DNA from 2 places in the Ruegeria sp. P8 genome. Region 1 is predicted to be linked to the other one. Evidence: riboswitches for the same ligand, from Rfam matches in the RefSeq annotation. Region 1 holds a riboswitch; the other holds the start of a gene.
The links. Region 1 has a riboswitch for cobalamin ahead of ACR0BZ_RS08490 (DUF1636 family protein). Riboswitches for the same ligand answer to the same signal wherever they lie in the genome.

Region 1 (7,199 bases):
GCGCAAACGGGCGGATCAAGGGAAGCTATCTGCACGGTATCTTTTCGTCCGACGCATTCCGGGCGCGGTATTTGTCAGCGTTAGGCGTGACCTCGGACCTGTCCTATGAGGACGGCGTCGAGCAGGCGCTGGACGATCTGGCCGATCATCTGGAGCGCCACATGGACCTTGACCTGCTGCTCAGCCTCGCGCAGCCTCCGCACCGTGGCTGAGAGTTACTCCAGATCCTGAGCCGCAAGAGCGCGGGCGATCTCTCGCCTGACCATCTTGCGCACATTTCGTGTAATCCGCTCACCCATCGTTCCTTGCAGCTCGGCGCGGACAACCTCTGCGATCAGGGTGCGCAGAGCGTCTTCATCCATGTCGATCGTCCTGACATTTTCGTTGGAATCAGGTTCTTCGGCATCAGCATCAGACACAACAGCTTGAGACGACCGGATGAATTCCGCCTGATAAGGTGCGTCTTCGTCCTGCTGAACCGCGTCTGGTTCTTCGCCACCGGCAGTATCAATCGACATCGCAGCGGCAAATTCTTCTTCGACATCCCATGGCAGCGCGTGCGACGGTGTGCCCGAATATGCATCCTGGCTGTCACCGTCCGGTTCCCACTGATCTTCTGTTTGCGCAATGGCCGCTTCCAGCGCTTCGATCTTTGCACTCAGGCTGCTTGTTGCATCATCCGCCGCGGCGCGTTTCGTCTCGGCTGTTTCTGGCTTGTCCCGGTCGGCGTTCGCGGGTTGACCCGTCTGAACGATGTCGCAGGTGCGCAGCAACATCGGCTTCGCAGCATCTGAAACTTCGGCTTCTGATACAGCTTTAGCGGGAATCACCCCCAATTGATCTGGTGTGTTGATCCGCAATGCATCTGTAAGCACCAGCCGCCCCGGCTTGCGTGCCTTAGTCGTTTGATCCGCGACGGTTTTATCACGACTGTCTTCACTGACCAGACGTTTGACCGAAGACAGAACGTCTTCGATCCCTGCTTTCACGACATTATCAGACATTGTTCTCTACCGCTCTATCCTTGGATCGAGTGTAGCCAAACAATCCGCGCCTCACAACAGATAGTATTGGCGATCAGTCCCGGCGCAATGCTTTGAGAACGCGATCCAGATCCTTGCTTTGCTTGCTGACCTGTGCCGGCGCATTCTTGACCAGATTGTAATACAAAGTCGGATCATAGATTTGCACCGCCAGCCCAAGACGCTCGGCTGTCAGAAGGCCCTGCGCCTGCAACAACTGATAGGCAGCCCGTGACCGTTCGGTGCGCGAAGCGACTTCTGCCAGCTGTGCATCCAGCAAATCCTGCTGCGCATTCAATACATCCAGAGTTGTTCGCGCGCCCAGAGTTGCTTCTTCCCGGATGCCATCAAACGCCACCTGCGAGGCGTTAACGCGCTCGGTTGACGCCCTCAGACTGGCGCTGGCCGCCTGAAACGCCGCATAACGGTCGGTCACACCCTGCGTGATGTTCTTTTGAACGTTCAGAAGATTCGCGCGCGAGGCATCCCGGCTGGCCATTGCGCGGCGGACATTTGCCGCCAACCGGCCACCCGCGTAGATGGGTTGTGTGAAGTTCAGCGACACGGTGGCGTCGTTCACATAGTCATTGTTGTCATAACGCTCGGACACGCCAGCATCGGCATTCAGGCTGACATTCGGCCCAAGGTTTGCCCGTTGCTGCTGCACGACCAGATCAAACGCCCTGACCTGATGCTGCGCCGACAGAATGGCCGGGTGGTTGCGTTGCGCCAGGTTCACAGCTTCAGCTTCGGAACGCGGCAGATTGGGCAGGCTCGGCTGACCAGCCGTTCGCCCCGGTGCCTTTCCGACCGCGTTCACGTATTCGGCCTGCGCAATGCTCAATTCACCGCGTGCCACAGCCAGATCCGCCTGAGAGCTTGCCAGCTGCGCTTCGGACAATGCGACGTCCGTCCGGGTTACTTCGCCCACTTCGAAGCGGTCATTCGACGCCCTAAGTTCCTCTGCCGACACATCCACGTTGTTCTGGCGGATCGCCACGGTCTCTTCTTGCAACAGGACGCCCAGATAGGCATTTGCTGCGCGGATAAGAACCTGTTGTTCGATATCGATCAGGGTTTGCCGGGTCGATAGCACCGTTTCCTGCGCCGACTGCTTGCCCAGCACCGACGCGCCGCCATCATACAAAAGCTGGCTCAGCGTCAGGCCCGAAAAGAACCGCGACGGCTCGTTTGTCGTCACGACGTTATTGACCCGCGAACGGGTGTAATCCTGGCTGACCTGCACGGTCCAGTTGATGATTGGCCGCAACGCGGAAAGCGCAATGGCCACATCTTCATCCGCCGCTCGCAGCAACGCCCGGTTCTGCTCAAGCAAACCACTGGTGTTATACGCGCCGATGAACGCATCCGTTATGTTGTCTGCCCACGCTGCACGCCCTGGCATCACGCTCATGGCAAGTCCTGCGGTCACAGCAAACGCCCTGACCAGCTTACCTGTCGCCGAACCACGCATACCAAAATCCTCTCAAACGAAATTACACTGCCCTACAGGCAGTTTGCGGCCTTCTTTTCAACTAATCAAGGTGATAGAAAAATCTATCGGCGGACTATAGCGAAAATGCACACTCTGCCGAAAAACCTTCCAGAACCGGCGCATTGGCATTGAACACATCACGCCAACTGACGCGGCCCCCGGTTTTTCGACCAATCCGAACTGTACCCAGGTTGCCGTTGACAAACAGACACACGATCCGACCGTGATCCTTGAGTTGATCCAACAGGGCATCGGGTACCTGCTCGACACCGCCCTGCACCATGATCGCATCATAGGGGCCATGCTCCGCCACACCCTGTTCCAGCGCGCCGACGTGGATAATGGCGTTGTGCACGTCAGCTTCGGCCAAGAGGTTTTGCGCCTCGGCTGCAAGGGTTTTGTCGCTTTCAACACCCACAACCAACTCAGCCATCCGCGCGGTGACAGCCGTGGAATACCCCATTGCCGGAGCGATATCGAGGACCATCTCATCCTTGGATATGTTCAGCACGTCCAGCATTTTAGCCAGGGTCCGCGGCTCCAACATGCTGCGCCCGTCCCCCAGATCAATCAGGCCGTCCACATAGGCCGCCTCGCGTTGAGAATCGGGCACGAAGCTTTCCCGCGGAACACTCAACATCGCCTCAATGATCGGGAACTTGGTGACGTCAGAGGGGCGGATCTGCGTATCAACCATTGTGCGGCGCCGGGCTGCGAAGTCAGTCATTGGATATCTCGTCTCATTCCCAAAGATGTCGGGCTTGTGCCATATCCTGAACTTTCCAGCAACGCCCCTGTTGCCGCAACCTGAATCTTGATCACCTCCTTGGGCGTGGACGTCGGCATATTTCGATCTTGCCGGCAATTTCGCGCGCAATCCACTGGACGCCCCAGAGGAAAGCTGTTAAAAACCCAATTACACCACGGCAAGTATTTGATTTTACTTGAAAAGGCGAGTTGGCGGAGTGGTGACGCAGCGGATTGCAAATCCGTGTACACCGGTTCGATTCCGGTACTCGCCTCCAACTACATCCAAATCGCTGACTTGGCCCCGCAGTATGCCCGTGTGACGCTTGGTATTTTCAGACGTTCATGGCCCGCGATTCTGTCGAACTGCGGGCCAGATATGGCGTGTTTTTTCGGAACACCTGCCTACCCCTGCTCGTTCACGGGGCGCGATGTAGTCTGGTGTTTGCCTTACCCTCAGGCGCGCCCTTGTGGCACAACCTCGTATCCCGGCTCTTCCGGTTCATCATCCGTCATTTCGGCTGGAAAGCCCGGGGCGGTGATATCCAGGCCGGTTGCCTCTTCCAGCCGTTTGATAATATTTGGTGAAAGCTCGCGTTCGCCATATCGTGCGATACCATCGTTAAAGATGTTGATCATCACCGGGTTTATTTCCAGCGGCACCCCGGCGCGGTCGGCGACCTCCTGAAACAAACCGATATCCTTCTTCACCAGATCCATGGTGAAGGAAATATCGCGCGACCCGTTCAGGATGACCTGACTTTCGGTTTCGTGCACGAAGGATGTGCCGGACGAGATTTTGATCGCCTCATAGGTCGTGTTCAGATCCATCCCCGCAGCCTTTGCTGTAACCAGTGCTTCGGCGCAGGTAATCAGGTTGGCAGTGGCAAGATAGTTGGTCATCACTTTCAGCACCGAGGCCGAGCCCAGCTCGCCGGTGTGCAAAACCCGGCGGCCCATTGTCGTCAGGAACGGCAGAATTCGTTCAAACGTTTCCCGGTCACAGCCCGCAAAGATCGAGATATTGCCCGTCGCGGCACGGTGGCACCCGCCAGAAACCGGGCAATCCACAGCTGCACCGCCGCGTGAAATGACTTCGGCACCGAGGCGTTTGACTTCGGCTTCGTCTGTGGTCGACATCTCCATCCAGATCTTGCCGGGGCCCACTTCGGGCAACATCTCCTTCATGACTGCGTCCGATGCTGCCGGAGACGGCAGACAGGTGATCACCGCATCGCAATCGCGCATCAGCTGGGCGGGCCCTTCTGCCGCCTTTGCGCCTTTGGCGACAAATTCGGCCACCAGATCTGCGTTCAGGTCATGCACAGTCAGGTCAATGCCATTGCGCAAAAGGGATCCCGAAAGCTTGCCGCCAACGTTACCCAGACCGATAAATCCCACTTTCATATGACGCATCTCCAAGTTCGTCGTTTTCCCGTCATGCGACCACATACCGAACACGCACTTCATGCCGCCGAACGACGCCTACAGGTCGCTTTTTTCACCTTGGCTTATTTGTTGCGCGCGAACCGCTTGACAAGCGGGCCGGCGGTGCCGCATGTCCCGGACGTTGGTGTCGGCAACAGCCGATGAAAAGGGAATGCGTCAACGGTTCATCCGCCAAGCGCAGCCGCCCCCGCGACCGTGACCGGAGAGGATGCCCAATGCCACTGGCCTGTGCCGGGAAGGCGGGACATCCGACAGAGCGACCGCTCTGGCATCCGCAAGCCGGGAGACCTGCCAACACCCGAAGTTGAAACCGGGCGGGGTGTTCCGGTGTCGGGTCCATGTGCAGACGTGGTGCCCGCATGAAACCCCGTCCCCCGCGAAGAGGATTTGGGGGGATGAGAGACATGACCGAGACCGCACCGGTAGAATTACTGGTCTGCACGACTTGCCGCCGGGGTCTGCCCTTCGAGGATGATGCTGAGCGTCCCGGCACATTGTTGCACAAGGCCTTGGAACAGGCTGCCCTGCCAGATGGCATCATTCTGAAACCTGTCGAATGCCTTTCGAACTGCGATCAGGGCTGTTCCATCGTTCTTCGGGGCGGGCCGGATCGCTGGACCTTTGTTTACGAGAACCTGAACGAAATCGATCACGTCGATGTCATCATCGATGGTGTGACCAAGTATCTGGCCACAGACGATGGTCTGGTGAAGTGGCGCGACCGTCCTGAACATTTCCGCAAAAACTGCGCCTCGCGCATTCCCCCGATTGGAGGCTGAGATCATGTCGAACCTAGAAAAACTTCCCGTCACCGTGATCACCGGCTTTCTGGGCTCGGGCAAAACCACGCTGGTGCGTCATCTGATGCAGAACCCGCAGGGAAAGCGTCTTGCGATTGTTGTTAACGAGTTTGGCGATGTGGGTGTTGATGGTGACATTCTAAAATCCTGCGCGATACCGGATTGCCCTGCGGAAAACATCATGGAACTGGCAAACGGCTGCATTTGCTGCACCGTGGCTGATGATTTCATCCCGACCATCGAGGCGCTGATGGCGCTGGAACCGCGCCCGGATCACATCCTGATCGAAACATCCGGCCTTGCACTGCCCAAACCGCTGCTGAAAGCGTTTGATTGGCCTGATATCCGTTCGAAAATCACCGTTGATGGCGTGATTGCGCTGGCCGATGCCGAGGCGGTGGCCGCCGGTCGCTTTGCTCCGAACGTTGAAGCGGTGGATGCCCAACGGCTGGCTGATGACTCGATCGATCACGAAACACCCTTGTCCGAGGTGTTCGAAGATCAAATCTCGTGCGCGGATATCATCCTGCTGACCAAGCCCGATCTGGCAGGTCCGGAAGGCGTCGCGAAAGCCAAACAGATCATCGCCGCCGAGGCACCGCGGCCGCTTCCCGTTGTCGAGGTCGCCGAGGGTGTCGTCGACGTACGTGTCGTGCTTGGCCTTGAGGCTGCCGCCGAAGATGACATGGACGCCCGCCCGTCACATCACGATGGCCATCACGATCATGAGCATGACGATTTCGAAAGCATCATCGTCGAGTTGCCGGAACAGACCGACCCTGCGGAACTGGTAGCCAGAATCGAACGTCTTGCGACTGAGCTGAATATCCTGCGCGTCAAAGGCTATGCCGCCGTCGCTGGCAAACCGATGCGCCTGCTGGTTCAGGCTGTCGGCGCGCGAGTTCGTCACCAATACGACCGCCCATGGGAGCCCGGTGAAGAGCGCCGCTCGCGCCTGGTCGTGATTGCCGAGCATGACGACATCAAAGAAGCCGAAATCCGTGATATCCTCGTGGGTGTGACCGAGGTTGCCGAGTAAGTCATGCACGTCGTCTTTCGCGAAAGCCACGGGCTCGAGGAAACCGAGACCCCAACCGATCTGGGCCAAAGCCCGGGTGATCTGGTTGTGCTGTCCTTTTCCGACAGTGACCTGGGCGCTTTCGCGGCGGGCTGGCATCGCGGCGGCGGACCTGAGGGGCGGATGCCCACGATGCGGCTGGCCAATCTTGCTGCATTGAAACACCCCCTGTCCGTCGACACCTATGTTGAACAGACACTTGAAGGCGCAAAGGGCATCCTGATCCGTCTGATCGGCGGCGTGCCCTATTGGTCTTACGGGCTGCAACAGGTTCTGGCACTGGCGCAGGCCAAAGGCATCGCGCTGGCCGTTCTACCGGCGGATGGGCGCGAAGACACTCGGTTGGATGAGTATTCGACCCTGCCCCTCTCGACCCTGCGGCGGCTGGCACATCTGTGTGATACCGGCGGAGAAGTCGCGGCGCAGGCCGCATTGGCCCAGATGGCGTTAGCAGCAGGGCTTTATGCCGGCCCGGTGATGGGCGCGAAAACCCTGCCCGAATGCGGTGCGTGGTGCCCGGAACAGGGTGTCATCCCGGTGGATTCCGCGTTCGAGAACGATGCGAAACGCATTCTCGTAACCTTCTACCGTGCTTATCTGACATCAGC
Region 2 (7,199 bases), on a different contig from region 1:
GCTTAACCGGGTTTCTACTGCCTCAGGCAACCGTCGCGTAACGACAACACTTAAACGTTCTCTTGGCACCTCGGCTCTCCCACTGCTTTGCAAACGGACGCGCGCCATGGCATCGTGGCGCAGGATAAGGCGGGGCACAAGAACCCCAATGGCATTGAGTCGACCTTTTTTCAAAACCGGATCAACAGGCATAAGAGCGGGCAGTCAGTGAGTGGTATTCGACCGGTAAAACGCCGATCTTTGGCGGTAGTTTCCGCATTTCTGGTCATGTTCGGTGCCTACGCCGCACATGCCGAAGTCAAACGCGGATCGGTCACCAACCTGCCCCTGCCCCGATATGTGTCGATGAAGGCAGCCGAAGGGAACGTGCGGCGCGGACCATCCCTAACCCACCGAATCGATTGGGTATTCAAAAGGCGTGGCATGCCGCTGCAGGTCACTGCCGAATACGGCAACTGGCGCAAGGTCCAAGACCGCGACGGCGCGGGTGGCTGGGTTCACTATGCCTTGTTGTCTGGCGTCCGAACGGTGCTGATCGAATCCGAGATGCTGCCTGTTTATGCCCGCCCCGACCCGACCTCGCCCGTGAATGCCCATTTCGAGACCGGAGTGGTGGCGCGCCTTGGAGCCTGTTCGCTGGACTGGTGCAGGATCACCGCCGGCGGATACCGTGGCTGGACACTGAAATCGAACCTTTGGGGCGTCGATTCTTCCGAAATTCGGGAATAGGCGAAAGACAATTTCCGGTATCCGCTGTTGCGCATCGCCCTGAAAAAGCGCCACAAGGTGTTTGAGTTACCAGCGCAATCGCCGCTTGACTCGACCTAAACGGAGGACCCTATGCGCGCAGTCACCTATTCAGCCTTCGGAGACGCTGCCGATGTCTTGCGTATACAGAGTATTCCCCCGAATTCGCCTGGACCGGGTGAAGTCACGGTCGAGCTGTCCTTTTCCGGCGTAAACCCCTCGGACATCAAGGCCCGCGCGGGGGCCCGACCGGGTGTCACAGAACCTCCGTTTCCACTGATCGTTCCGCACAGTGACGGGGCTGGAGTCATCACAGCAGTGGGCGATGGTGTACCTGCGACGCGGATTGGCCAGCGCGTGTGGATCTGGAACGGGCAATGGCAGCGCGCATTCGGTACAGCTGCCAGCCACATCACCCTGCCCGAATCCCAGGCTGTGGAACTGCCCGAGACGGTGTCACTTGAAACCGGGGCAATTCTTGGAATTCCCGGCCTAACCGCATGCCATGCGGTGTTTTCGGGCGGCACGCCGCGCGGGCAAACCGTTTTGATCCATGGCGGGGCGGGAACTGTCGGTTACCTGGCTGTGCAACTTGCCAAATGGGCCGGAGCCAAAGTGATCGCAACGGCCAGCGCCCGCAGTTTTGACCGGGTCAAGGCAGTTGGTGCAGATGTCGTTCTCGACTACACCGGTGAACACCTTTCGGATCAGATCCTCGACGCAAATGATGGACGTGCAATTGGTCGAATCGTCGATGTCGAATTTGGACGGAACCTTGCCACCAACATTGCCGTCATCGCCGAGAACGGCCGTATCAACGCATATGGATCTGCCCGGAATATGACGCCCGTCTTTCCCTTTGGACCTATGATGTTCAAGGCCGTGACACTCGAGGCGGTCCTGATCTACCTGCTGCCTGCGGACTTGCGCGCCGTCGCAATAAAGACATTACACAAGGCACTGACTGATGGCGCATTGATCTGCCCTGCTCACAAGGTCTTTACGTTGGAAGAATGCGCTGCGGCCCATGTGATGGTACAGGAAGGCAACCGTACCGGAGCGGTGTTGATCGATACCAAATGAGGGGCCTTCAAAAAAATTTTACGGCGCTCGCTTTTTTTGCAAAACGCTCTTGAACCCTTCCATCAACAATCGTAGATAGCCGCTCACCGTTGGGGTGTAGCCAAGTGGTAAGGCAGCGGTTTTTGGTACCGTGTATCGTAGGTTCGAATCCTACCACCCCAGCCATGATTTTCCCTAATATCACACACTATGAATCTGGGTCCGGATTTTGGCGCGTTCTCAGCGGCTTTTCTGATATCAGCGCCATGTTGAGACGCGCAGGTGCATGCTCTTGCGAGAAAATAGGAAAGACCCCGGAGTTTTTTCTTGCCGCAGGGTAACTGTTAAGGTACCCGCGTTTTACCGGTCCCGATGTGGCTAAGAGGGAATCCGAGGTGCCTTTTGGTGCCAACCGGAACTGCCCCCGCAACTGTAGGCGGCGAGCGCTGTCCATTTCCGTCACTGGGCCATTTGGGTCTGGGAAGACAGGACAGACAAAGACCCGTCAGTCAGGAGACCTGCCGGTATGAAACCGAAACACACCGGGCGGGGTTGTCCGGGGAGGTTGCCGAAGAAACGCGCTGGGCGGGCTGTATTCCACTCTGCGCTTACAGCAGGCAGAAAAGCGTCTGTTGCTTCGGTAAATGCCCATTCACCCGTTCTCTGGTCATTGACACATGGAGATCGATTGTCATGTTTCTACGCACTGGCCTGATTGGCCTTTCCTTGCTGGCTACCAGCGCTGCCGCCGAAGGAAACTTTCCCCTAACCATCGAAAACTGCGGTCACTCGGTCACGTTTGACGCGCCTGTGACGTCGTCAGTCACGGTCGGCCAGGCCGCGACCGAGGTGCTTTATGCGCTGGGTCTGGGCGAGCAGGTTCTTGGAACTTCGGTCTGGTTCAACGAGGTGCTGCCTGAATATGCCGAGGTGAATGCCAAGGTCGAGCGTCTGGCAGATAATGACCCCAGCTTTGAAAGCGTGGTTGCCAAGCGGCCGGGACTGGTCGCAGCGCAATACGAATGGCACGTCGGACCCGAGGGCATCGTCGCCACGCGTGAGCAATTTCATGAACTGGGCATTCCAACGTACGTAATGCCTGCAGATTGCGTCGGCAAAGACAATACGGTCGGCGGCGATGGCACCCGCCTGCAAGCGTTCTCAACCGATACGCTGTATCAGGGTATCGAAGAACTGGCGGCAGCCTTTGATGTGCCCGAACGCGGCACGGAGCTGGTTGCCGAGTACAAGGCCCGCGAAGCCGCAGCCGTCGCCAAGGCGCAAACCGTGAAGCTGGACGATGTGTCAGCCGTATTCTGGTTTTCCTCTCCCGAAATGGAAAGCGACCCGTTTGTGGCCGGACAGAAAGGCGCACCGGGATACATGATGAGTAAATTGGGTATCCGCAACGTCGTCGAGACGGATGAAGAATGGCCAACAGTGGGCTGGGAAACCATTGCCAAGGCCAATCCGACGGTGATTGTTATCGCCAAGATGGACCGCCGTCGCTTTGCTGCGGACGACTACCTGAAAAAGCTGGAGTTCCTGCGCACTGATCCGGTGACCAGCCAGATGGATGCGGTCAAGAATGACCGGATCGTCATTATGGATGCGCAGGCCATGGACGCCACCATCCGCGCAATCCCGGCGCTGGAGGATCTGGCCGAGAAGCTGGATACCATCGGAAACAACCTGTGAACAAGGTCGCCGCAATTTTACGGCAGGGTTTCAAGGCTGCGTGCCTTACCGTGCCATTGTTGATTGCGGCGGTTCTTGCGGGCGCGATGATCGGGGAAACCTCTCTGTCGCCCGATTTGGTTCTCTCCGTTCTGGCCAACAAGCTGGCCGGAGCGGACTTTCCTGTAGACCCAATTGATCAGGGTATTATCTGGAGCTACCGGATTCCTCGCGCTCTGGTCGCTGCGTCCTGCGGTGCCGGTCTGGCTGTCGCAGGGGTCGTGTTGCAGGCTTTGCTGCGCAACCCGTTGGCCGACCCTTACATTTTGGGCATTTCTGCCGGGGCCTCGACGGGTGCCGTGGCTGTAACCATCGCTGGTTTGGGTGGGGGGGCCTTGTCGCTGTCTTTTGGCGCGTTCAATGGCGCGCTTTTGGCTTTTGGTTTTGTCGCGTTGCTGGCCCGAGCCGCTGGCGCAGGGGGCGGACGGGCTGCGACGGCACAGATCGTCCTGGCGGGAATTGCCGGGTCTCAGTTGTTCAATGCGCTGACGGCCTTCATCATCGCCAAATCCGCCAATGCCGATCAGGCGCGCGGGATCATGTTCTGGCTGATGGGAAACCTCAGCGGCGTGCGCTGGCCGGATGTGTATCTGGCCATTCCGGTGGCCCTTGTCGGTTGGCTCATTTGCCGCTTTCACGCCAGAGCACTGGACGCCTTTATTTTCGGCTCTGATTCAGCGGCCTCGCTGGGCATATCGGTACGTCGGGTGCAGGCAACCCTGATCTTTGCGACCGCACTTACAACAGCTGTCATGGTTTCTATCGTCGGATCCATTGGCTTTGTCGGGCTGGTCATCCCTCATGCTGCCCGGTTCCTTGTGGGACCGGGGCATCGCAGGCTTATCCCAACCGCCGCCTTGATCGGAGCGGTCTTCCTGATCGGCGCAGATATCGTGTCGCGCATCATCATCCCGGGTCAGGTTCTGCCGATTGGGGTGGTCACCGCCCTGATCGGTGCGCCTGCCTTTGCCGTAATTCTGGTGCGCGGCCAGAGGAGCGCCCGATGAAGATCGAGGCGAAAAACCTGACATATTCCGTTCGCGGCAAGACTTTGCTGTCAGACGTATCCTTTGTCGTGGAGCCCGGCGAAACACTTGCTTTGGTCGGACCTAACGGTTCAGGGAAATCAACGCTGATGCGCCTGCTGGCGGGGTTGGTACGTCCGGTTTCAGGAAAAGTCGTCATAGCGGGTCATCCCGTTTCGCATTTGTCGCGCAGACAAATTGCCCAACGGATTGCCATCGTTGAACAACAGGCTGATACGGCCGAACGCGTGACTGCACGATCCGTGGTCGAACTGGGCCGCACGCCCTGGCTGTCGGCCTTACGGCCGTGGCGCGCCGAGGACACCTGGCAAGTCGACAAAGCCCTGCAAACCGTGGAAATGGCCGATATGGCACACAGAGAATGGGCGACATTGTCGGGAGGAGAGCGCCAGCGACTGCACATCGCACGCGCTTTGGCTCAGCAACCGGGACTCTTGCTTTTGGACGAACCGACCAACCATCTGGACATTCATCACCAACTGTCGATCCTGAACTGTGTTCGAATTCTAAAAGTGACGACAGTGATGGCACTCCACGATCTGAATCAGGCGATGGCCTGTGACCGGGTGGCTGTTTTGTCAAAAGGGCGGCTGGTCTCTCTTGGCCCGCCCGAACATGCCCTGTCTTTGGAAACCGTTTCAGAAGTTTTCGGTGTCAAAGCACAGTGGGGGTATAGTACCGGCGGGACAGAACGGTTTCTGTCCTATCATCTGGACTGACGGATCGCGATCGCTTCTGGTCGTACAGGATATCAGTGTCGTCAGCGCAGCATGCCAGATACGTACAATCTACGGCCTCAAAGCCATATTCCAACGGCGCGCAATCTTGACCTGGGTTTCCTCACAACCCGTCAAGTTGCCCGTCGAATGCTGTCTTGATTCTGACCTGGATTGGATTCGTTCGTTTTTTTGCCTTCAAAGATGATCAGCAGGCGCGTTGTCCGAGCGTGGGTCGACCAAACCTCAATGATATGTTCACTACTTGTTTTGAACCGTGAAACAGATTCCTTTTAGAAACCTCTGAGGCCTGACCCAAGTCACGAAACGCCATCAGGTTGAACAGATTGCGGCGACCGCATGTCGATATTGCAGATTACCCACAATCAAAGCCTCAATCTGAGCCTTAAATTAACGGTAGATTAACGAAACAGGGCACAACAAATCTCTGGATGACAAGTTCTTGATATACTTGTGCCTATATCGAGATTTATTGGTGGGTAATCCTGCCGGTCTGTTGACTAGTCCAGTTTTTAACGAGGGGGTATCCCGGCAGGATCAGGGGGTGCCAGATCAGGCCAGTTCGAGGCCAACAGATCGCGGCACCCCCGCCGGTAAGCGCGAACCAGCAACCCATATTTCTCAGTTGATCTTGTTGCGTTGCGCGTGCGGCGTGATGCCGAAACTGGATCTGTATACCCTAGAGAAATGACCCGGATTTTCGAAGCCGCAGGCCACGGCGACTTCGGTAATCGACGCCTCGGTTTGCAAAAGCAGCTTCCGGGCCCGTTCCAGCCGCATTTCCATAAAGTACCTTTTAGGGGAAGTGTTTAGGTATTTGCCAAACAACCGTTCAAGTTGACGGGTGGAAATACCCAATTTGTCTGCAATGAAGGATGGGGAAACTGGGGTTTCCAGGCTGTCCTGCATAATATCTATCGCCTTTGCCAGATGGGCATTGCGCATTCCATTGCGCGACTGCAGCGAAACGCGCTGCTTAGCGGTCGCATTACGCACAGTGTTATAGACCATTTGATCCGCAACATCGGTGGCCAGCTCTTCGCCATGGTCTCGTTCGATCAGATGCAGCATCAGGTCTGCGGTCGCGGTTCCACCTGATGCTGTAATGTGTTTTTCGTCGGCGACAAAGACGCTGCGCACCAGATTGACATCCGGAAACGCCTCCATGAACGCGTCGTGGTATTCCCAATGGATCGCCGCCTGCATACCGTTGAGGAACCCGGCCTCGGCCAGCAGCCACGCGCCGGAACACAATGCCCCGATCCGCGTTCCACGCGCTCGTTCGCGCCGCAGTGTGGCCAGAAGGGAACGGGTCACGTGGTCACGCATGTGAATGCCCGACAAAACAAAGAGCTGATCGCACTTGGACAGTTCCTCAAGTCCGGAATGCACAAGGGTGACGGACCCATTGGAAGACACGGCCTGCTCGCCCTGTTCGGATACAAATGACCAGCGATACAGCTCTTCGCCACTTACAAGGTTGGCGATTCTCAGCGGCTCGACCGCACAGGAAAAAGCGAGGTGCGAAAACTCCTCGACCAGGATGAAGGCGAAGTGCTGCGTCTGAGGCATGAGCAGGACCATTTCCAAACTGGGCCGACGCCCGAACGTGAGTCTATTTTGCAGACATCCATGCTGCACGACATTTTTTTGTATACAAGTTGTATTTTTTAGAAATACAAAACTGTGACCTCCGCGATTCGAACGCAGCTGCCACAGGACATAGTGAGGCCAAAGGATGAAAGACGAAGCCAAGTCGCGCAAAAATGCGCTCAGAGAACACCTGAAGATGTCCATCCTGACTCTGCGCCTTCGTCCAGGTGACGATCTGGATGAAGCGCATCTGTCCGATGAATTCGGCCTGTCGCGC

Region 2: it holds a riboswitch for cobalamin, as region 1 does, so the genes downstream of both, ACR0BZ_RS01060 (ABC transporter substrate-binding protein) here and ACR0BZ_RS08490 (DUF1636 family protein) in region 1, are expected to answer to the same signal.

The regions. Positions count from the first base shown of each region.
Region 1 is NZ_JBQERC010000004.1:140,097-147,295, forward strand. It holds gene ACR0BZ_RS08460 (cobyric acid synthase) at 1-212, shown strand, start outside; gene ACR0BZ_RS08465 (hypothetical protein) at 216-1,004, opposite strand; gene ACR0BZ_RS08470 (TolC family outer membrane protein) at 1,078-2,496, opposite strand; gene ACR0BZ_RS08475 (protein-L-isoaspartate O-methyltransferase family protein) at 2,591-3,244, opposite strand; tRNA gene ACR0BZ_RS08480 (tRNA-Cys) at 3,469-3,542, shown strand; gene ACR0BZ_RS08485 (NAD(P)-dependent oxidoreductase) at 3,721-4,716, opposite strand; cobalamin riboswitch at 4,819-5,023, shown strand; gene ACR0BZ_RS08490 (DUF1636 family protein) at 5,118-5,492, shown strand; gene cobW (cobalamin biosynthesis protein CobW) at 5,497-6,552, shown strand; gene cobN (cobaltochelatase subunit CobN) at 6,556-7,199, shown strand, end outside.
Region 2 is NZ_JBQERC010000001.1:208,862-216,060, reverse strand. It holds gene ACR0BZ_RS01080 (2-hydroxyacid dehydrogenase) at 1-69, opposite strand, end outside; gene ACR0BZ_RS01075 (SH3 domain-containing protein) at 268-729, shown strand; gene ACR0BZ_RS01070 (NADPH:quinone reductase) at 841-1,830, shown strand; tRNA gene ACR0BZ_RS01065 (tRNA-Gln) at 1,921-1,995, shown strand; cobalamin riboswitch at 2,157-2,349, shown strand; gene ACR0BZ_RS01060 (ABC transporter substrate-binding protein) at 2,503-3,507, shown strand; gene ACR0BZ_RS01055 (FecCD family ABC transporter permease) at 3,558-4,553, shown strand; partial or broken gene ACR0BZ_RS01050 (ABC transporter ATP-binding protein) at 4,550-5,059, shown strand; gene ACR0BZ_RS01045 (GlxA family transcriptional regulator) at 5,951-6,901, opposite strand; gene ACR0BZ_RS01040 (GntR family transcriptional regulator) at 7,068-7,199, shown strand, end outside.